Regions from separate parts of the Shewanella sp. SNU WT4 genome, predicted to be linked through region 2. Evidence: riboswitches for the same ligand, from Rfam matches in the RefSeq annotation. Region 2 holds a riboswitch; the other holds the start of a gene.
What was found. A riboswitch is a leader RNA that binds a small molecule or an ion and turns the genes downstream of it on or off. The one in region 2 is predicted to bind lysine.

Region 1 (10,340 bases), 550 kb from region 2:
TCACGAAAATGGTTACGACACACAGACTCATAGCTCTCATTGCCGCCAATGGCCACTTGCTCGCCTTCGCGTAACGCTTTGCCGTTACCATCAAGACGCACCACCATGTTGGCCTTACGGCCGCAATGACAAATGGTTTTCAATTCGACTAATTTATCGGCCCAAGATAACAAGTATTGGCTACCGACAAACAATTCGCCCCTAAAATCGGTGCGCAGGCCATAACACAATACTGGGATATCAAGCTTATCAACCACATAGGCTAATTGGCGCACTTGCTCTTTACTTAAGAACTGGCTCTCATCCACTAACACACAGTGAATGTGCTGCTGCTGATGCGACTCGCCAATTAATTTCACTAAATCATCATCGCCACTAAAGACTTGCGCTTCAGACTCGATACCAATTCTGGATGCCACTTTACCCACGCCATAACGGTTATCTATGGATGCCGTCATCACTAAGGTGTGCATGCCACGTTCGCGGTAATTATAAGATGATTGCAGTAATGATGTAGATTTACCGGCATTCATCGCCGAGTAGTAAAAATATAGCTGTGCCAATGGCCGACTCCTCTCGCTCTAATGCCCTATTGTAACCACAAGCCTGCAATAAATCATCCGCGTTAATGACTAGCTATTTCACGATATTGACCATCTTTTTATTGCCAGAACATGCATAAATCAAACCTTCTTGAATTCGCACAAGCAAAACAACAAGATGCGACAGCTGATTACATAATTAACATTAACGAGTTACCGTGTTAACCTCACTAAGCACCGACAAATAAGAGTGCGACACATAAATCTTATGCTGTCTTAAAAAAAATCATAGAACGGAAGTATACTCTCATGCATAAAACCTTGATTGCGCTAGCCATAGGCGCAGCGTTAAGCCTTACTGCTTGCCAAGTAAACCAAGCCAATTCACCCGCACAGGTGCAACAAATGCAGCAAAACCCACTCCTTCAAGTCAGTCACTTGCAATACCAAGCGCCGGACTTTAGCCAAATTAACGATGAGCATTTCGCTCCGGCCTTAACTCAAGGCATGGCAGAGCAATATGCAGAAATTCTGACTATTGCCAACAATCCAGCAGCGCCAACCTTTGACAATACCTTAGTGGCGATGGAGCGCAGCGGCGCCCTATTAACTCGCGCTTCCGCGGTGTTTTATAACTTAGCCGGTTCCAACACTAATGATGTCTTGCGCCAAGTGCAATCTGACATGGCGCCCAAAATGGCCGCGCATTCTGACAATATCAATCTCAACCCTGAACTCTTTGCGCGGATTGAAACTCTGTACCATCAGCGTTTAAGTTCTGGATTAACCCCTGAGAAAATTCGCTTAGTTGAGGTCTATCATCAGAATTTTGTATTGGCGGGCGCCAAACTGAATGAAGAGCAAAAGCTTAAAATACGTGAGCTCAATAAAGAGCATTCCAGTCTCACCAATGAATTTGGCCAACGCATTATGCGCGGCAGTAAAAGTGCGGCTGTATTAGTGACTGATAAGAATTTGCTCGCAGGTTTAACTGATGCACAAATTCGCGCGGCAGCAGCCGATGCTAAAGCCGCTGGCTTTGATGGCCAATATCAGCTGCAAATCACCAACACCACGCGCCAACCTATATTGGCAAACCTTGATAACCGCGAGTTACGCCAGCAAATTTGGCAAGCATCGGCCGAGCGCGGTTTAAGTGGTGATGATGAAACCGCATCTATAGTGTCACGCTTGGCGCAGTTACGCAGCGAGCGCGCGCAGTTACTGGGCTTTGATAATTGGGCCAGTTACCGCTTAGCGCCGCAAATGGCTAAAACGCCAGAAGCTGTGTATTCCATGTTTGGCTCTATGGTGCCGGCGGTAGTAGCTAATACCAAGCAAGAAGCCGCTGCCATTCAAGCCATGATAAAAAGCACAGGTGGCGATTTCACCCTCAAGCCATGGGACTGGGAATACTATGGCGAAAAAGTGCGTCAACAGCAGTTTGATCTCGACGAAGCCAGTATCAAGCCTTACTTTGAGTTCGAGCGGGTATTAACCGATGGCGTGTTCTTCACCTTAGAGCAACTCTACGGTGTCACTATGCAGCCAAGACCGGATTTACCTGTGTATCATCCTGACGTGAAAGCCTATGAGATGTTTGATAGCGATGGCACTAGCATGGCGATTTTCTATGCCGATTACTTTGCCCGTGAAGGCAAGCGTGGCGGCGCATGGATGAGTTCATTCGTGAATCAATCAAGCTTATTAGGTAATAAGCCTGTGGTAGTTAACGTGATGAACATTAAGAAAGCGCCGGACGGTGAGCCGACCTTTGTTAGCTATGATGAAGTCAGTACCATGTTCCACGAAATGGGTCATGGCACCCATGGTATGTTCTCTAAAGTGACTTACCCAAGTTTATCGGGCACAGCGGTATCACGCGACTTCGTAGAGTTTCCATCGACCTTTGAAGAAGATTGGTCAGCGCATCCTAAGGTACTTGCTAATTACGCTAAGCACTATCAGACCGGTGAACCTCTGCCAGCTGAGTTGTTAGAAAAACTCTTAGCTTCACGCAGCTTTAACCAAGGCTTTGATACCTTAGAGTATATGGCCGCCGCCTTAGTGGATATGGAGTGGCACTCACTGCCAGCGGATGCGCCGCTGCAAGATGTCGCGAGCTTTGAAGCCAATGCCCTTAAAAAGCACGGTTTAGCCATTGAAGCCGTGCCGCCACGTTATCGCTCAGCCTTTTTCGCCCACACCTTCGCCGGAGGCTATAGCGCCAGCTATTACGCTTATATGTGGAGTGAGATTTTAGCGGCCGATGCGTTTGCCTATGTGCAAACCCAAGGCGGTTTGAATCGCGATATCGGCATGAAGTTTCGTAAAACTATTCGAGAAGTCGGTAACTCAGTAGCGCCCATGGAAGCTTATCAAAACTTCCGCGGCCAAGCGCCAACCACACAAGGGATACTTGAGCGCCGCGGCCTGACCCAATAAAGGGAAAGACACAGATAGCGCTCATCAGTAACCAGCACCCATAAAAAAACGCAACCTCAGAGTTGCGTTTTTATTGAAAGCGTTGAGCAGTGATTACGGCTTGAATCGTGTTCTAAACCAAGCGCTTAACTGCGACCTACCTTAATTTTAAGGGCAATCACACTCAAGACAAACAAGACGCTACAAGTGGCAAAACCCGCCGCCACAGATTCAGTGAAACCAAGTACGGTATAACCTATCATGCTGATCACAGCCACTATCAGCGCATAAGGCAACTGAGTCACTACGTGATCAATATGATGACAACCCGCGCCTGTGGACGACAAAATCGTGGTATCAGAAATCGGTGAACAATGATCGCCAAACACGGCGCCCGCTAACACTGAGGCTAACATAGGTAGCATCATGCTCACATGGCTACCCATGGCCATATCGGCGGCAATTGGCAACATAATGCCAAAGGTGCCCCAGCTAGTGCCAGTAGCAAAAGCGGTTAAGCCTGCCAATACAAACATTACTGCTGGCAACATGGCAAATGGAATATTGCCATTAGCTAAGCTTGCCATGTACTTACCTGTTTCTAACTGACCAATTACGCCAGCAATAGTCCAAGCGAACAGTAAGATATAAATTGCAGGCAGCATAGACAGCGCGCCTTGAGTCATACCCTTAAGCACTAACTTGGTATCTACCTTCTGCATCATCACGCCAATCAGAGTGACCACAAAACCAAAACAGGCACCAAAGAATAACGATGAACTTACTGAAGTATTTTCAAAGGCTTTGATGATATCAAAAGCTATACCTTTTTCAGTCAATACGTCGGCGCCAGAGCTCACCATAAAATACAAGGTGGCGGCAACTAATGAGCCAATAGGTAAGAATAACCCCAGTACTTTACCGGTATCTGCCTCAGGTAAATCCATATTGGCGCCTGGCGGCGTACCTTTGCTTTCATCCCACAGCTCACCTTTTTGTGCCAGCTGCTCATGGCGACGCATAGGGCCGATATCTAGGCCAAACATGGCCACACAAATCAGCAGTAACAAGGCGAAAATGGCGTAGAAGTTCATTGGTATCATTTGGATAAAGATACTTAAATGACCAGAATCGGCAATGCCATGAGTCGTTAAAATACCGCCAATCAAGGCAATAATATAAGCGCCCCAGCTAGACACAGGCGAAATCACGCACACAGGCGCCGCAGTAGAATCAAGCAGATAGGCTAATTTAGCCCGCGACACATAATAACGGTCAGTTAACGGACGACACACACTACCCACGACCAGTGAGTTGAAGTAGTCATCAATAAACACCACACAGCCTAGCAATATGGTTAATAATTTGGCGTCACGTTTGCTGCGAATACGCGCGCGCGCCCAATCAGCAAAGGCGCGAGCGGCGCCACTGACAGTAATCAATGCGGTGATCATGCCAAGCAGAACTAAGAAGCCCAGAATATATAAATTCCAGCTGTTGAATGCGCCATCAACCCATACCAGCGCAGTAACTTTACTCGCAAGATAACTGGCACTGGTCAGAGGGGTGAAATCGGTGAGCAGTAAGCTGCCCAAGATAATACCCACACCAAGGGAAACTAATACTCTGCGGGTAATTACCGCCAGTAAGATTGCAACCACAGGAGGCAAAAGTGAAAGTGCCGAATCGGCATAAGTTAATACTGTCATTATTATTGTCTTCGCTGAATACGAATGGAGGCAACTGAACTGGTGACACAGTATCACTCAAATAATCGGGATGATTATGAGTGATCAAACACCTGTCCTATCAATAGCGCTCCATAGTAAATAAACCCCGTCACCCTGACAGGAATACTATGGCAGTGTTGCTCCTTTCGGACACAACCCCAGCAGCCGACCTTGATGAGTACAACTACTTCGGCGCTAACTCCTTTTATGAACACTCTTAGGCATCACCCTAATGTTCACTACTTTTAGCTAGCGCAACCTCTACTTCAAAGGACGTCTGAAAAACGACGTGACGCACATAAAAACATAAGCGGTATTGCAATTGCTAACCCAATACCGCTTAACGTGACTAATGTCACAGATTAAATGGAATTAATCAACTCAGGGATAGCTTCAAACAAGTCAGCGGTTAATCCGTAATCAGCCACTTGAAAAATCGGCGCGTCGGCATCTTTGTTGATGGCAACTATCACTTTTGAGTCTTTCATACCGGCTAAATGCTGAATTGCACCCGAAATACCGACAGCAATATAGAGGCTTGGCGCCACAATTTTACCGGTTTGACCGACTTGTAAATCGTTAGGCACAAAACCCGCATCCACGGCCGCGCGCGAGGCACCGAGCGCCGCCCCTAACTTATCGGCCAATTGCTCAAGCAAAGCAAAGTTCTCACGACTACCCACACCGCGTCCACCAGAGACCACTATGTTGGCACTAGCAAGTTCTGGGCGGCTTGACACTGTTAATTCCTGGGATAACCACTGACTCATAGGCGCAAACACTTTATCAAGCGCTTGAATAGGCGCTTGGCTATCTTGGCTCGCACTGGCAGCAAACGCACTAGCGCGCACAGTAATGACGTTGACGGCGTCCAAGCTTTTAACTGTCGCTAAGGCATTACCCGCATAAATTGGACGCACGAAGGTATCTTTATCAAGCACTTCGATAATTTCAGACACTTGCGCGACATCCAGTAACGCCGCCACTCGAGGTAAACAGTCTTTGGCTATGCTAGACGCTGATGCCACTATGTGAGTGTAATTCGCGGCGATATCGACAATTAACTTACTAAGGTTTTCAGGTAATTGCTTTGCGTAAACGGCGTTATCGGCCACTAACACTTGCGCAGTGCCCACCAATTTCGCAGCATATTTAGCCACTTCGCTACATTCAAAGCCTGCGACTAATACATGGATATCTGCGCCCATGGCTTTAGCGGCGGTTAAGGCTTTGGCGGTATCGGCTTTGAGCGAGACGTTATCATGTTCTGCTATCAGGAGTATGGCCATTTAGATCACCTTTGCTTCATGCTTTAATTTTTCCACCAGCTCAGCCACCGAGCTTAGCATTACGCCTGCTTGTCTTTGGGCTGGCGCCTTTACATTAATCACTTGCTGATGAGCTTTTAAGGTCACCCCAAGAGCCTCAAGGCTAAACACGTCAAGCACCTTACGCTTAGCTTTCATAATATCGGGTAATTTGGCATATCTTGGCTCATTTAAGCGTAAATCCGCTGACACTACGGCCGGCAATGGCAGACTCAGATGCTGCAAGCCACCATCGATTTCACGAGTTACCAATAATTGCCCACCTTCATGTTTAACCACAGAGGCAAAACAAGCTTGAGGAATATCTAATAAGGCCGCGACCATTTGCGCCGTTTGATTATTGTCGCCATCAATGGATTGCTTACCTAATAACAGTAAGTCGGCACGCTCTTGTTGCTGCACTGCCACTAAACATTTGGCGATATCGATTGGTAATAAAGTATCTAGTGCTTCTACATGAATACCGCGATCAGCGCCTAAAGCCATGGCGGAGCGAATTTGTTCTTGGCACGCTTTATCACCGACAGTGACTACGACGACTTCCGTCGCAACGCCAGCTTCTTTTAAACGTACAGCCTCTTCAACCGCTATTTCACAAAATGGGTTCATGGCCATTTTTAAGTGATTGGTATCAACGCCTGAGCCGTCACTTAAGACTCTTACTTTGACGTTTGAATCCACCACACGCTTAATCGGCACCAAAATTTTCATGGTTCATCCTTTATTGTGCTTTAAAAAAGTTCCAGCAAAGCTTTGCTATGCCTGTTCTATCTATGAGTATCACTTTACGCATTGTTGACGTTAACGTCAACTAGAGTTAACAAGATGTTAATTTGCAATATTCGCCACTGAGATAAACCAAGAGATAAAAAAGAAATGATGACTTAATAATAAATTAAGTCATTTTTAGAGTGACCTTAGCCACTTTTTGATGAAAGCTTATTCAGGATTTAAATAGCCAAATTCAGCAGATGTGACTCATTGATGCCTTAAAATAATCTTATTTAGCGTATTTAATGATAGCATTCCTGCAATAACGCCGACTTTTTATAATTTATTATCTTTTTTTTATGTTTTTAATTAAGTTTTATTTGATTACTATCTTATAAGTTTCTATTATTTACCCAGTTGTTATAATCATAAATAAATGAATTGAGTGGAAAACCTATGAGTGAATTCTTAGAAGTACTAACCCATGCTCGTCGCTTCAAAGCCAACGTAAAAGATTTATCTTTAGATGAATTACGTGAAGTGGCTGAAAAACTGCACGCTATTATTGCTGATCGTGAAGCAAGTGCTGAAGAAGAAAATGCATTAATGGCAGAGCGTATCGCTAAAATTGAAGAAATCCGCAAGCAAATGCTGGAAGTGGGTTTATCAATTGACGATTTAGGCGTTGTTGCTGTTAAGACTCAAACCAAGAAGCGCGCCCCTCGCCCAGCTAAATATACTATTACTGTTGGCGGCGAAGTGATTACTTGGACCGGCCAAGGCCGTATGCCTAAAGTGTTCGCTAATGAAGTAAGCAAAGGCCGTAATATGGATGACTTCTTAATCTAACCATTAAGTTGTGATACCACTAAAAACCCACCCATAGGTGGGTTTTTTTGTATCTATTAATTTGTATAAAATAGTTACAATTAAACTCGACATAAGATACCAATTCCACTTCAAGTCCGTTAACATCTGCCACACATTTACAGCTAACTAGCACTCCTTATGAGCTCTCGTCGTTATTGGTTAATCAGTTTATGTCTGTTGAGTTTAGCAACATTTGCTAAACAGCCTCTAACCACAGACGCCCCCTTAGTGACAGCCCTTAGCCATGCTGATATTTATCTGTCAGCAACAGAAAAGCGCACTAATGCCACCTTATTAATAGCGGGTAATAAAATTATTGATATTGTTGCCAATGAAGCTATTCCTCCTAGCGCTCAAATTATTAATATGCAAGGCTATTCTTTACTACCAGGTTTTATTGATCCTTTCAGTGAATATGGCATCGAATTTAATTATCAATACCCAGAGACCAGTCCTCCGGTTTATTCCATTAACACTTTAGGCGGGCAGGCGCCTAATTCAGCCGTTCATGCACAAGAGCAATGGCTGCATCATTTCGCCCCTAATGTTGATAATGCTAAAAAATGGCAACAAAACGGTTTCACTAGTGTGCAAATTGCTAAACAAGACGGTATATTTCAAGGTCAGGCCGTCGCCGTATCATTAGCGCCACTGGCAACTATTAAAACCATTCTTAAACCTTATAGCAATTCATTAATATCCTTCAATAAAGGTTCATCGCCTATGGCTTACCCTGAATCATTAATGGGTACCATGGCATTAATTCGCCAGAATTTAACCTATGGCCAATGGCTAAAAGACAATGTTAATAAACTTAAGTTTAATCAATCCCCAGAAAACACCACAGTTAATAGCGCTTGGCAGGCCATAGCGAACCAATGGTCAAATACTTGGATTGTTAATGCTGGCGATCTTAATAACGTATTAAGAGCCGGCCGCTTACTCGCGGAACCCAAATTAACCACAGTATTAGTGGCCTCGGGGCGAGAATATGCGCGCATCGATGAAATAAAAGCATTAAAGGCGAGCTTTATCGTTCCGCTTAATTTCCCGCAGGCGCCGAATGTGCAAGACAGCAATATTGCGTTAGATACTTCATTAGAGCAATTACGTCATTGGCACAGCGCCCCGAGTAATCCAAGTTTTTTAGCCAAAGCTAACATCCCCTTTGCTTTTACCCAACATGCTATTGATGCCAAAGACTTTTGGCCAAGAGTGCAGTTGGCAGTAAAATCTGGCCTAGCTGCCCAAGATGCTCTCGCCGCCTTAACTTCGACGCCCGCCGCCATGATAGGCATAGATGATAACGTCGGAAAACTGGCCCCAGGTTTTATGGCCGATATAGTAGTCGCTAAAGGCGATATATTCATAGATGGCGAAATTGTTGGTGTGTATTTACAAGGGCAGCCCAATTTTAATCAAGTCACATTAGCGCAGCGCAAATTAGCTGGCGATTATCAATTACAATTTGCCGATATCAGCCTAGAACTCACGCTTAATCCCACACAATTATCCAGCAGTTATTTGCAAGCAGGTGAAGAGACGATTGATTTACTCGCGCCAACTCTCAACCAAAATCATTTAAGTTTTGCCGCCGCCATAGAGCAAAATCATAAAATGTATCGTTTCAGTTTATGGTTTGATGACTCAGGCGTGCATGGGCGCGTGTTGCTGCCGGACGGTAGCCCTGAGCCTGTTGCTGGTGTTGCTGAACTTGACTCACAAACCAATAGCGCCGCGCTTGACGCCTCAAGCCATGATCACGCGGCGCAAGTCTTTGGCGCACCTAAGCTCACCTCCCCCAACGGCGCCTATGGCAGAGAAGCCGTACCTCAGTTTGAGAAACTGCATATCCTAGGTGCCAGCGTATGGACATCAGCCAAAGAGGGGGTGTTAACCAATACCGATGTGCTGATTAGCGATGGCAAAATCACAGCTATCGGCCAGCAATTAGCAACTCCGTCAGGCTTTAAGCGCCTTGATGCTAGTGGCATGCACCTAAGCGCTGGCATCATTGATGAGCATTCTCATATTGCGCTTAATGGCGGCACCAATGAAGGCACAGATGCTGTGACTGCAGAAGTGCGCATTGCCGATGTGCTAAATCCTGATTCCATCAATATTTACCAGTCACTGGCAGGCGGCGTGACCAGCAGTCAAATACTCCATGGCAGCGCTAATCCGATTGGTGGTCAAGCGCAGTTGATTAAATTGCGATGGGGTCAAAGCGCTGAAGGGCTTAAATTCACTGAAGCCCCGGCCGCCATTAAATTGGCCCTAGGTGAGAACGTTAAGCAAAGTCATTGGGGGGATGAGTTTGTCACCCGCTTTCCGCAAACCCGCATGGGGGTAAAAAGTGTCATGGTGGATGCCTTTGAGGCCGCCAAGCAATATCAGGCTAAGCATCAGGCTTGGAATGCACTGCGCGCCAGCGAGCAAAAACAAGTACCAGCGCCCGCCATTGATTATCGCTTACAAGCTATCGCTGAAATTATTAACGGTAAACGCCAAGTCCATGTGCACGCCTATGTGCAATCAGAGATTTTGATGTTTTTACGCTTATCCCAAAGCTATGGTTTTAGCATTAGCGCCTTCACCCATGTGTTAGAGGGCTATAAGGTGGCCGATGAATTAGCCGCCGCGGGCGCAGGGGCTTCAACCTTTTCTGATTGGTGGGCTTATAAGTTTGAAGTCTTTGATGCTATACCGCAAAACGCCTGCATGCTTAACAACAA
Region 2 (10,340 bases):
TTGACGACATTGAGCGCCGTAACCTTACTCACGGAAAAGAGTGATGCTTGGATTAACCTCAATGACGATTTAACTTTTTTAACCCCATCAGGGTTTATTTGGGCGTCAGAGCGCAGTGGCTATAAGCATTTATATCTGTATGACGCTAAAGGTCAATTGCAAAAGCCATTAACCTCTGGCGAGTGGGCGGTGGATAAGATTGAATATGTCGATGAAGCCAATGGTTGGGTGTATTTTACTGGCCGTAAAGATACTGTCATTGAAAGCCGAATTTATCGGGTTGCCATAGCCTCGGGTGCCATTGAAGATGTTGGCGTGCGTGCTGGCACGCACGCCCCAGTATTTGCTAAAAACCGCGCTATTTATCTTGATTACTTTAGTTCCCTTGCGCAGCCGCCTCAGGTGAGTTTACATGATGGCGCTGGCAAGTTATTAACTTGGGTTGAGCAAAATACGGTTGATAAACAGCATCCTTTGTATCCCTATTTTGGTTTATGGCAATTGCCAGAGTTTGGTACCTTAGCGGCTGCTGATGGTCAAGCCTTAGTGTACCGCTTATTTAAGCCCGCAGATTTTGATGCAACTAAGCAATATCCTGTAGTTGTGCGGGTTTATGGCGGCCCCCATGCACAATTAGTGACTAACAGCTGGAGTAATCATGATTATTTTACGCAGCATTTATTGCAGCGCGGCTATTTAGTCTTTCAATTAGATAATCGCGGCAGTGCTAATCGCGGTACTCGATTTGAGCAGGTGATTTATCAAAACTTAGGCGAACTTGAAGTTATCGATCAGCAGCTTGGGGTTAAATATCTGCGTAATTTACCTTATGTGGCCGATGATCGGATTGCTATTTTTGGTCATAGCTATGGCGGTTATATGGCGTTAATGAGTAAGTTTAAAGCGCCGCAGGATTTTAAAGTTGCGATTTCAGGGGCGCCAGTCACAGATTGGAGTCTATATGATACGCATTATACTGAGCGTTATATGGGGCATCCGCAGACTAATGCAGCTGGATATCAGCGCGCCTCGGTATTGCCTTATGTGGGCCAATATGACAGAGGTTTATTGATGTATCACGGTATGGCGGATGATAATGTGTTGTTTGAAAATAGCACGCGGGTTTATAAGGCCTTACAAGATCAAGGCAAGTTATTCCAAATGATTGATTATCCTGGCTCAAAGCATTCAATGCAGGGCAATGCGGTGCGCAGTCATTTATATCTATCGATTGCGGATTTTCTTGACCGTGAGTTATAAACTGCCCTAAGGCGTTTAGCTTAAAGTATTAAGGCGGCTAATCGCCGCTTTAATAACGTTTATCGTTGGCGATTATTTTTAGCGATTATTTTCAGAGTTAGTTTTCTGGCTTAATTCTTTGCTTAATGACTGACTTAATAAGGGCTTAAAGGCTTCATTAATAAAAGCTTTAAACAAAAACCTAAATGTAAGCCAATAAAAAGCCGCTAATCATAGCGGCTTTTTGTATCACCTAAGTGATTAATCTTCTAAGTTACCGCAAAAACGGTAGCCTTCACCATGAATGGTGGCGATGATTTCTGGAGTATCAGGCTGGCTTTCGAAATGCTTACGGATACGACGAATCGTCACGTCAACAGTACGATCGTGTGGCTTAAGCTCACGACCAGTCATCTTCATCAGTAAGTCAGCGCGGCTCAGAATCTTACCTGGGTTCTCAACAAAGTGCAGCATAGCGCGGAACTCACTGCGTGGCAGCTTGTATGATTCGCCCTGCGGGCTCACTAATGAGCGGCTGTTGATTTCCAAAGACCAGCCATTGAAGCGGTAGAATTCAACTGAACTCTTTTCTTCAACGTCTTGGCCAGTGCTGCTTACGCGAGTCAGCAGGTTGCGAGCACGAATGGTCAATTCTCTTGGGTTGAATGGCTTAGTGATATAATCATCAGCGCCAATTTCCAAACCTAAGATTTTATCAACTTCATTGTCACGGCCAGTTAAGAAAATCAGGCCAATGTTGTTGATTTCACGCAATTCGCGCGCTAACAGCAAACCATTTTTACCAGGCAAGTTAATATCCATCACCACCAGGTTGATTTTATTTTCCTGCAGGGCTTTATGCATTTCTGCGCCATCATTGGCCTCAGTTACCACATATCCTTCTGCTTCAAAAATACTTCTCAGCGTATTGCGGGTAACTGCTTCATCTTCAACGATCAGAATGTGCGGGTTTTGCATGTCATTTACCTAAAAAAATTTAATCAAATTATCGCTAACGATAAACAGTCACGAGTCAATATTTCACTCAGCTAAATTGCAATAACAACTAGCCAGTCCCTATCAATAATTGAAGGGGCTAAACAGCACTGTATAAGGTTAGTAAAATCTGCAATATCCATGGAGTTTTTTGAAACTCCCAGGGAAAATACGATAGTTGCTTACACTTCGAGTAACAATTAACGAAATAAGTTCCCTCACAGTTGTAGGTTTGTGAAGGTTATTAAATCATCAATTCAAAAGTGAGTTTCATTGCAACTGAGTTGCCATCCTTTTAAACCGATTCGTGAAATGTGAGTGTCGGTGTTGACGCCCTAGGATGGTGGTTAGCTAATCAACCCTAATAGTGTACTCGTTTTAGGCATTTGTTAACAAATTAATTGTTAAAAAAATCATGAAGTGACGTAATCTTAATCAATTTTTGCAAAAATTGTTTGCAAAAGCACCATGACCAAGGGGTTGCCATAGTGAGCTTGAGCCAGTTTTTCTGAATTTGCTGCTAAAGCAGACTAAACTGTGGATGCATTTTTGTTCATTAAAAGGTTTTTGTCTATGACACAGATCACAATTGAGCTGTGGCGGGCTTATCAGAGTAGTGTGTTCTTATTAACACAAGCGCTAACCCCCAGTATTGATTTTGCCATTATTACCGCGGCCAACCCTTTAGGTGTACCTCATTTACCCGGTCAAAACCGCCTCTATGATAGGCAATTGCAACAAGATATTGATGAGCTAAGAGTGCCATATCGGCGCATTCTTGGGGCTAGCCCAGATTTATCTCATGTTGAGGCGAGTTGGGCGGTAATTTTACCTTTAGCTGAAGCCTTAGATTTGGGGCGGCGTTGGCAACAATTAGCCATTTATTATGTGAGTGGTAATCGTCTGGGGTTATTTAGCTGTAGCGATGCTAATTCTCGGCTTGATTTAGGCGCTTTTAGTGAGCGCGTAACCTTAGTCAATGAGTTACCTAGCTATAGCTGACACTTAATCTGGGCATTGTTAATTTTCTATTGATCATCAACACAAGTTATTTTTTGACCTTCTTTGTTTTTTGTTGACCTCGAGTATAAACAATTGTTAACGTTCAGGTGTTCATTGTAATGAACATTCAGAAGAGGCGCGTTGACCAGGTACGCAATAATAAGGGCACATTCCCTGATTATTATTGCGAAGGGGGAGCAACGCCGAGTGAGACGCACGAATGTGAGTGCTGATTGCGGTCAAGTGGGCTGAATCCCACTGATTGTCACCTGAGTTTAGGTGGAGAGCTTCTGGTGGCAATTATCTCCTTCTGTTGCTTTGGCAGGCTGTTGATCTCATTTCGCCCCAGGCTCTTCGAACATTTTTGGGTTCGGAGTGTGTTATGTCTAACAATCTCAATATATTGTCTATCCTCGCTCATAGGTTGGAGGGTGATTTATGTCTATCGATAAACTAGTAGTCGCTAAGTTTGGCGGCACATCCCTTGCCAATAGCGATGCCTTAACATTCAGTGCCAAGATAATTTTAAATGATGCGAGTCGCCGTGTAGTGGTGGTGAGCGCGGCCGCGGGAGTCACTAATCTGTTAGTCGAATTAACGACTGTGACAGATGATGAGCAGCGCTTTAAGCTATTAAAAGATATCGCCGCCATTCAATATAAAATCTTAGATGCGCTGCATCGTCCCAACGATGTTGCCGCCGCTATCGATGGTCTATTAAGTCGCATTGCCGTATTGAGCGAGCGCTTATTAATAGATAGCACTAAAGCGCTTAAAGATGAGTTGCTCGCGTGCGGCGAATTGTGTTCATCACAATTGTTTGCCGCCACCTTAAGAGAATTAGGCGTAAATGCGATTAGTTTCGATGTGCGGCAAATTCTGCGCACAGACAGTCACTTTGGCCGCGCTGAGCCACAAATTGATATGATAGCTCAGTTGGCGCAATTACATTTAGCGCCTCTTTTCGATAAGCAAGTGGTCGTCACTCAAGGCTTTATTGGCAGTGATGATCACGGCATGACTACTACCTTAGGTCGCGGTGGCAGTGATTACTCAGCGGCGTTATTAGCTGAAGCCTTAGGTGCCAACGCGGTTGAAATTTGGACCGATGTTGCGGGTATTTATACCACTGACCCAAGGCTTGCGGCTAATGCCAAGCCGCTGGCTGAAATCAGCTTTAATGAAGCGGCGGAAATGGCGACGTTTGGCGCCAAAGTACTCCATCCTGCCACCATTTTACCTGCGGTGCGCCGCGGTATTGAAGTGTTTGTGGGTTCAAGTCGTGAACCAGAGCGCGGTGGCACTTGGATACGCAATCGCATTGATAATCCGCCTTTGTATCGCGCCATTGCGGTAAGGCGCGATCAAACCTTATTAAATTTGCATAGTTTACAAATGTTGCATGCTCGAGGCTTCTTAGCTGAAACCTTTGCGACCTTAGCGCGTCATAAGATAAGCGTTGATTTAATTACTACTTCAGAAGTGAACGTGGCACTTACCTTAGATAAAACCGGTTCAGATTCGAGTGGTGAAGGCTTGCTAAGCGATCATTTACTCACTGAATTAGCTCAGCATTGCCGGGTGCAAGTTGAGCAGGGGTTAGCGTTAGTCGCGATTGTCGGTAATCGTATTGCGACAACTCCTGGGGTGTGCAAATTGGTTTTTGAGGTGCTGGAAAACATTAATGTGCGCATGGTTTGCCAAGGCGCGAGTCCACATAACTTATGTGTGTTAGTGGCAGAGGCCGATGTGCCGCAATTAGTCGCGACCTTGCATCAACGCTTATTTGATGCGGCTTAAGATATAAACTTAATGTATTTAGTATTTAGCGAATATCGTTTTAGTTAATTCGCTTGGCTCAGTTATTACTGAGCCAAGCGCTTCTTTTAAAACCGTAAGTTCATACTTTTAAGCTTACCCCCAGCTTTCCAGAAGCCAACCATTATCAATCAAATTAACACCCATCAAACTAGCGCAGGGCTGGCGATCTTATCTGCCTCAATAACCATAAACAGGCTAACAGCAGTAAGGCGCTCCCCATACTACCGCCTCCGCCTCCGCCATTATCAGTCGGTGGGGAAGTCGCTGGCGTGATACTAATGCTAACTGTCACTGGCGGCGAATTTTGCTTACCGTCACTGGCGCTAAGCGCAAAGCTTAGCGGGCCAGAACTTGGGGCGATAAAGCTTAGCTTGCCAGCGCCATCCACATTAATAGTCACTTGCGAGCCTGATACTTGTTGCCATTGATAGCTGAGTGTATCGCCATCAATATCGCTGCCGTTGGCACTGATAGTGACACTGGCGCCAGCATTGACGGTTTGCGTTAACGGCGCAGGGTTAACACTTGGCGCATCATTGACTGAGTTAATCACTAAATTCACAGTCACGGCTTGGCTCGGCTCATTATTGGCGTTGGTTGCTATATAGCTAAAAGAGTCGGTGCCAAAGTAATTGGCCTGCGCTTGGTATCTCACAGTGCCTGCATTAATCACACTTAATTGGCCATGGCTTGGCGCACTATTAATGCTAATTTGCTCAAACGTGCTCATTGGCACTATAACGAGTGGCAGCACGGCGGTGGCGTTATCACTGCCAATAGTAAGCTTGGTTGTCAGTAGCTGCTCAAGGCGATTGTCATTCGTCAGTACATTAAATTCAAGCGAGCTATCTTCGTTAAGCGTGACGGTATCTGGCGTTGGAAACACCACATTGATGGGGCTGACATCAACACTTAATTGCAGTTCGCCTGGGGAGGTAGAAGCGAGTCCCCACACATCGCCATTATTGGGTAACACGCCATCGCCATTATAATATTGCTGACTTGCGTGAGTGCCGAGGCTATTTCCTGCGCCTATGGTTAACGTACTTGGCGCATTGGAGACATTAATATAGTTAAAATAAATTTGTTGATGATCGCCTAAGCCAAGCCAGAGGGCAAAGCTAAAAGTTTGGTTAGTGGTATTGTCAAAAAGCGCCGCATTTGCCCATTCAATCACGAAATAATCATTGCCAGCAAACGTCATAGTGCGGCTATAAATGTTACCGCCACTGGTTTCCGCAGATCCCTGTAAATCAAAATCCGTCCAGAAGGGGGCAATAACATTATTGGGCGTTTGCACTTGAGGTATGGCTTGGTTGGTGGTGTCATGGCTTAGGTTGTGATCGCCAGGTACCACAAATCCGTTATCAGATACTGAGATGGCTTGATAGTTAACACCTTGATAGTTAAAGCTTGGTGTCGTTAGGGTGAAACTCACATCATCGCAACTGCCAGTGCAAGACAGCGGCGCGACTGTGCCGCTGATACTTGGCAAACTCATGGCAGCAGGACTAATAGCGAGCGCACCACTACTTAATTGCCCCTGCCAACTTAAGGAGCGCTCACTGACGTTAAAATTGTCAGTTTGGCCATCTTGTAAGTTTATGGCCGCGCTTTGGCTATCAAAGACAAGATTCGCGGGCGCCTCTGCCGTTAACGTCACATTGCTGGCAGCTAATAAATTAGTGACTTGCCAGCGTAATCGGGCGCTGCCATCTGGGGTAAGAGTGGCTGTATTGCTGCTAAAGCTGAGTATTTCTGGGCGCGAATTTTTACCAAACTTAAGCAAGAGTGGTAATTGCTGCGTTGCTCCCGTATTTGGCGTAAATAATAGCCGGCCAAATTGCCAGTTACTATTGCTGACCTCTAAGGTACTGACATTAAACGCTAATTCATAACTACTATTGGGGGAAACTGTGATGTTAGTCGCGGTAGGTGTGATAGTCAGTTGATTGCTGATGCTACTGATACTAACGCTACTCGCGGTTGCGCTATGGTTATAGATTGTGAGGCTAGCGGCGCAGTCAAAAGTGCACTCATCATTGATGATGGCTAAGCTTGCAAAACTTAAAGGGGCGCTTGCGGCATTATCTAGAGCTAGGCGACCTGCACCAGTAACAAAGGGCGTGACATCGCTGCCATCGGCGCTGGTTAATCCGCTAAATTTACTGCTAGAAACCAATATACTTTTTATCGCGCTAACGCTTAATTGCGGGTAGCGCGCCATCAATAAGGCGCCAGCGCCAGCCACTTGTGGGCTCGCCATGCTAGTACCGGTAAATTCAATAAAGTCACTCGCTTCATTGGCCGATAAAATATCCGTACCGGGCGCGCTAAGCTCTGGTTTTAATGCGTTAAGACCTATGACTGGGCCCTGACCGCTATCAATATTCACTTGATCAGCAAATTCTGCTTGGATAAGTTGCTGCGAATTAGCGCGAATGCTGACCGCGCTGCCTGAGGTGTGATTGCTCTCTAACCATTGGCCATCAAGCGCCGATACCATAAAACCAGGGATACTGGCTTGGGGCATAAACATGGTAAAGGGCGCACTGTTAACATTGTTATAAGTTAATAGCATGCGCGCGCCAGCGGCACTGACATTGGCCGCTTTTTGCTCAAAGGTACAAGTGCCGCGCTCAACCAGTACTATGGCTTGATTAAAACTTGCTGCCGCAAATGGCTTGCAAGCATCGCGATTATTGGCACTGATGGCGCTGGCATGAATTAGCGGCGCATTAAGGTTAGCGCTTAATATGGGGCCATCGCCAGCAACGGCCGCAAGCTCTCTGCCGTTAGTCGTCAGTAAATGGGCGGTGATTTTACCTGTGCTGGTATTAGCCACAGCTAAGCCCGCATCAACGCAGGCTGGGCAACTAATAGAACTCGCGCCCATAGTGCCATCGTTACCGGCAGCGCTTACCATTAAAATACCGGCCGCTTCCGCGGCGCGAAATACGCTTTGATATGGGCTGGAATTAGGATCTTCTCCCGGCGCGCCGCCCCAAGAATTATTAATCACATCACTGCCATCATTGACAGCATCCTCTAATGCCGCGAGCAGCATAGTGTCTGAACCTATGGCACCTTGGCAGTCATCACCGCTAAATAAGGCTTTGTAAATCATGAGGCTAGCGCCAGGCGCGACCCCAGATAAACTAATGGTGTCAGCGCTAATCGTGGTGCTGACTAGATTGCCGGCGGCTATGCCTGCCACATGAGTGCCATGGCCGTTGTAATCCCTTGGGCTTAAGTGTTCATCGGCGCAAAGACTAAAGTCAGGTTGATACCAGCGCGCGACAGTAATCTTGTTATTACAAAAGTTAGGATTAGCTTTGCAGTAATCATTGCTGGCAGGGCTACTTGGGCTAAACCCTGTGCCAGAAAACATCGGGTGCTCAGGGGTAATACCGCTATCGATAATCGCAATCTTAATGCCTTCAGCCGCGCGGCTTTGGCCACCGACTAATTGCCACAAGGATTGACTACTCATCAAGGTATTAGCGGCATCCATGGACTGGCGATAGTAACGCACCGGATAAACCGCTTTAACAGCGCTATGTTGGCGTAACGCATTGACTTCTTTTACTGATAATTGGGCGCTAAAGCCATTAAATAGCGTGTGATATTGCTGCTCAATCATCGCCTTGCTACCAAGGATTTGCTTGATAACACTTTGCTGTTGCTGGTTAATTTGCTGCAGTGCTAATGCATTTGCTTGAATTTGAGCTTGAGCCTGAACTTGAAGGGTAGTGCGTGAAGATATACCGCCAGATTGGATGTAACCTCTTTTTGATTGCCTAAAGCTATCGTGCATCGCCATTGGCTTGGCAGTGAGCTCAACAATATAGGAGGGTTTAATCGGCGTAGATACATCGGCAGCAATACTTGTCTGCACAGCGGTTTTGTTGGCGAGTGGCTTGGCATAAAAGCGATATATTTCAGGGGCGCTTTCAAGATAAGTGGGCGCGGCATTATCACTATTGGCTAATGCATCATTAGCCAATGCATTAGGCGTTAAGGCGTTATGGGTCATGATTATGGCCGATAATCCTAAGGCGAATCGGCTGCGCTTACTTAGTGTCGCCTTGCTTATTAATCTCGCCATAGTCGTTATTTCACCCTGTTAATATCAACTGCATTCCTTTGATTTAATTCTAGGAGAGAACTGGACACTTGCGAGGATTATCGGGCAACAACAAAAGTGAATGAATGGTTAATTATGTTGTGTTTTTAATGGTTTCGTTCCACTCTGGGGTATTTATCATCATTGCTAACCATGGGCATCATTATGAATCCTTATCCTGAAAGTTACCGCCTAGCTGTTCCGCCCTTGTGCAGCCTATTCATGGTGGTTTGGGCGTTACTGACCCCAGTATGGCAATGGTTATCTGTGGCTGAGGCTGGGGCCTTTGCTTGGTATCTGTACCCGTTATTTGCCACCTTTGCCGTGAGTGTGCTGGGCCATGGTTACTTAATTTTGCTTTCGCCCGGAATTAAGCGCTTAGATCAGGCCTTTTATGCCTTAGTGCACTTACCCTTGGCGTTTGTGATTTGGATTTTTGCCATCATGCAAATGTCGGGACGCGGTTGGTAATTGGTTAGACTCGGGGACTTGTGTGTAGCTTAAGCGGATAATTTCGAGCTTTTGCTTGCGACTCGCTTGTCCTGCGGGTATCGTGACGCCGCCTTATTTGCCAGAGTATAGTTATGCCGGATTTTATCTATTGCCCACCGACCGACCCGTGGTTATCTCAAGTTCACTGCGACAAAGACATCATAGTTATCGATAAGCCGTCAGGATTATTGTCTGTGCCTGGGCGTGCGCTTGCCCATAAAGACAGTGTTTATAGCCGCGTGTTAGCTGAACATCCCAATGCGCAAGTGGTGCATCGTCTCGATATGGCAACCTCTGGCATCATAGTATTAGCGCTACGCCGGAGCGCAGAAATTGAATTAAAGCGGCAGTTTCACGACCGTGAAACCCATAAAATCTATTATGCGCGGGTGGCAGGTCACGTGAAGCAAGCGCAAGGCAGCGTTGATTATCCACTGATTTGTGATTGGCCAAATCGGCCTAAACAAATGGTTGATCACAAGATAGGCAAACCAAGCCTGACCCATTATGAAGTGATTAGTTATGGCAAGCGCTCAACCTTAGTTAAGCTTACGCCGATAACAGGCCGCTCACATCAACTGCGGGTGCATATGATGGCCATAGGTCACCCTATCCTTGGGGATAATTTTTATGCCGATCCGCTAGCAAAACGCTTGGCGCCAAG

Region 1: it holds a riboswitch for lysine, as region 2 does, so the genes downstream of both, FJQ87_RS14610 (Na+/H+ antiporter NhaC family protein) here and lysC (lysine-sensitive aspartokinase 3) in region 2, are expected to answer to the same signal.

What each region holds. Positions count from the first base shown of each region.
Region 1 is NZ_CP041151.1:3,244,780-3,255,119, forward strand. Features, by position in the region: gene FJQ87_RS14600 (thymidine kinase) at 1-563, opposite strand, end outside; gene FJQ87_RS14605 (M3 family metallopeptidase) at 852-2,987, shown strand; gene FJQ87_RS14610 (Na+/H+ antiporter NhaC family protein) at 3,113-4,675, opposite strand; lysine riboswitch at 4,772-4,968, opposite strand; gene FJQ87_RS14615 (FAD-binding protein) at 5,059-5,985, opposite strand; gene FJQ87_RS14620 (electron transfer flavoprotein subunit beta/FixA family protein) at 5,986-6,735, opposite strand; gene FJQ87_RS14625 (H-NS family nucleoid-associated regulatory protein) at 7,192-7,584, shown strand; gene FJQ87_RS14630 (amidohydrolase family protein) at 7,744-10,340, shown strand, end outside.
Region 2 is NZ_CP041151.1:3,794,070-3,804,409, reverse strand. Features, by position in the region: gene FJQ87_RS17160 (S9 family peptidase) at 1-1,260, shown strand, start outside; gene arcA (two-component system response regulator ArcA) at 1,501-2,217, opposite strand; gene FJQ87_RS17150 (DUF3293 domain-containing protein) at 2,809-3,237, shown strand; lysine riboswitch at 3,361-3,535, shown strand; gene lysC (lysine-sensitive aspartokinase 3) at 3,676-5,037, shown strand; gene FJQ87_RS17140 (S8 family serine peptidase) at 5,207-9,094, opposite strand; gene FJQ87_RS17135 (hypothetical protein) at 9,350-9,655, shown strand; gene rluA (bifunctional tRNA pseudouridine(32) synthase/23S rRNA pseudouridine(746) synthase RluA) at 9,769-10,340, shown strand, end outside.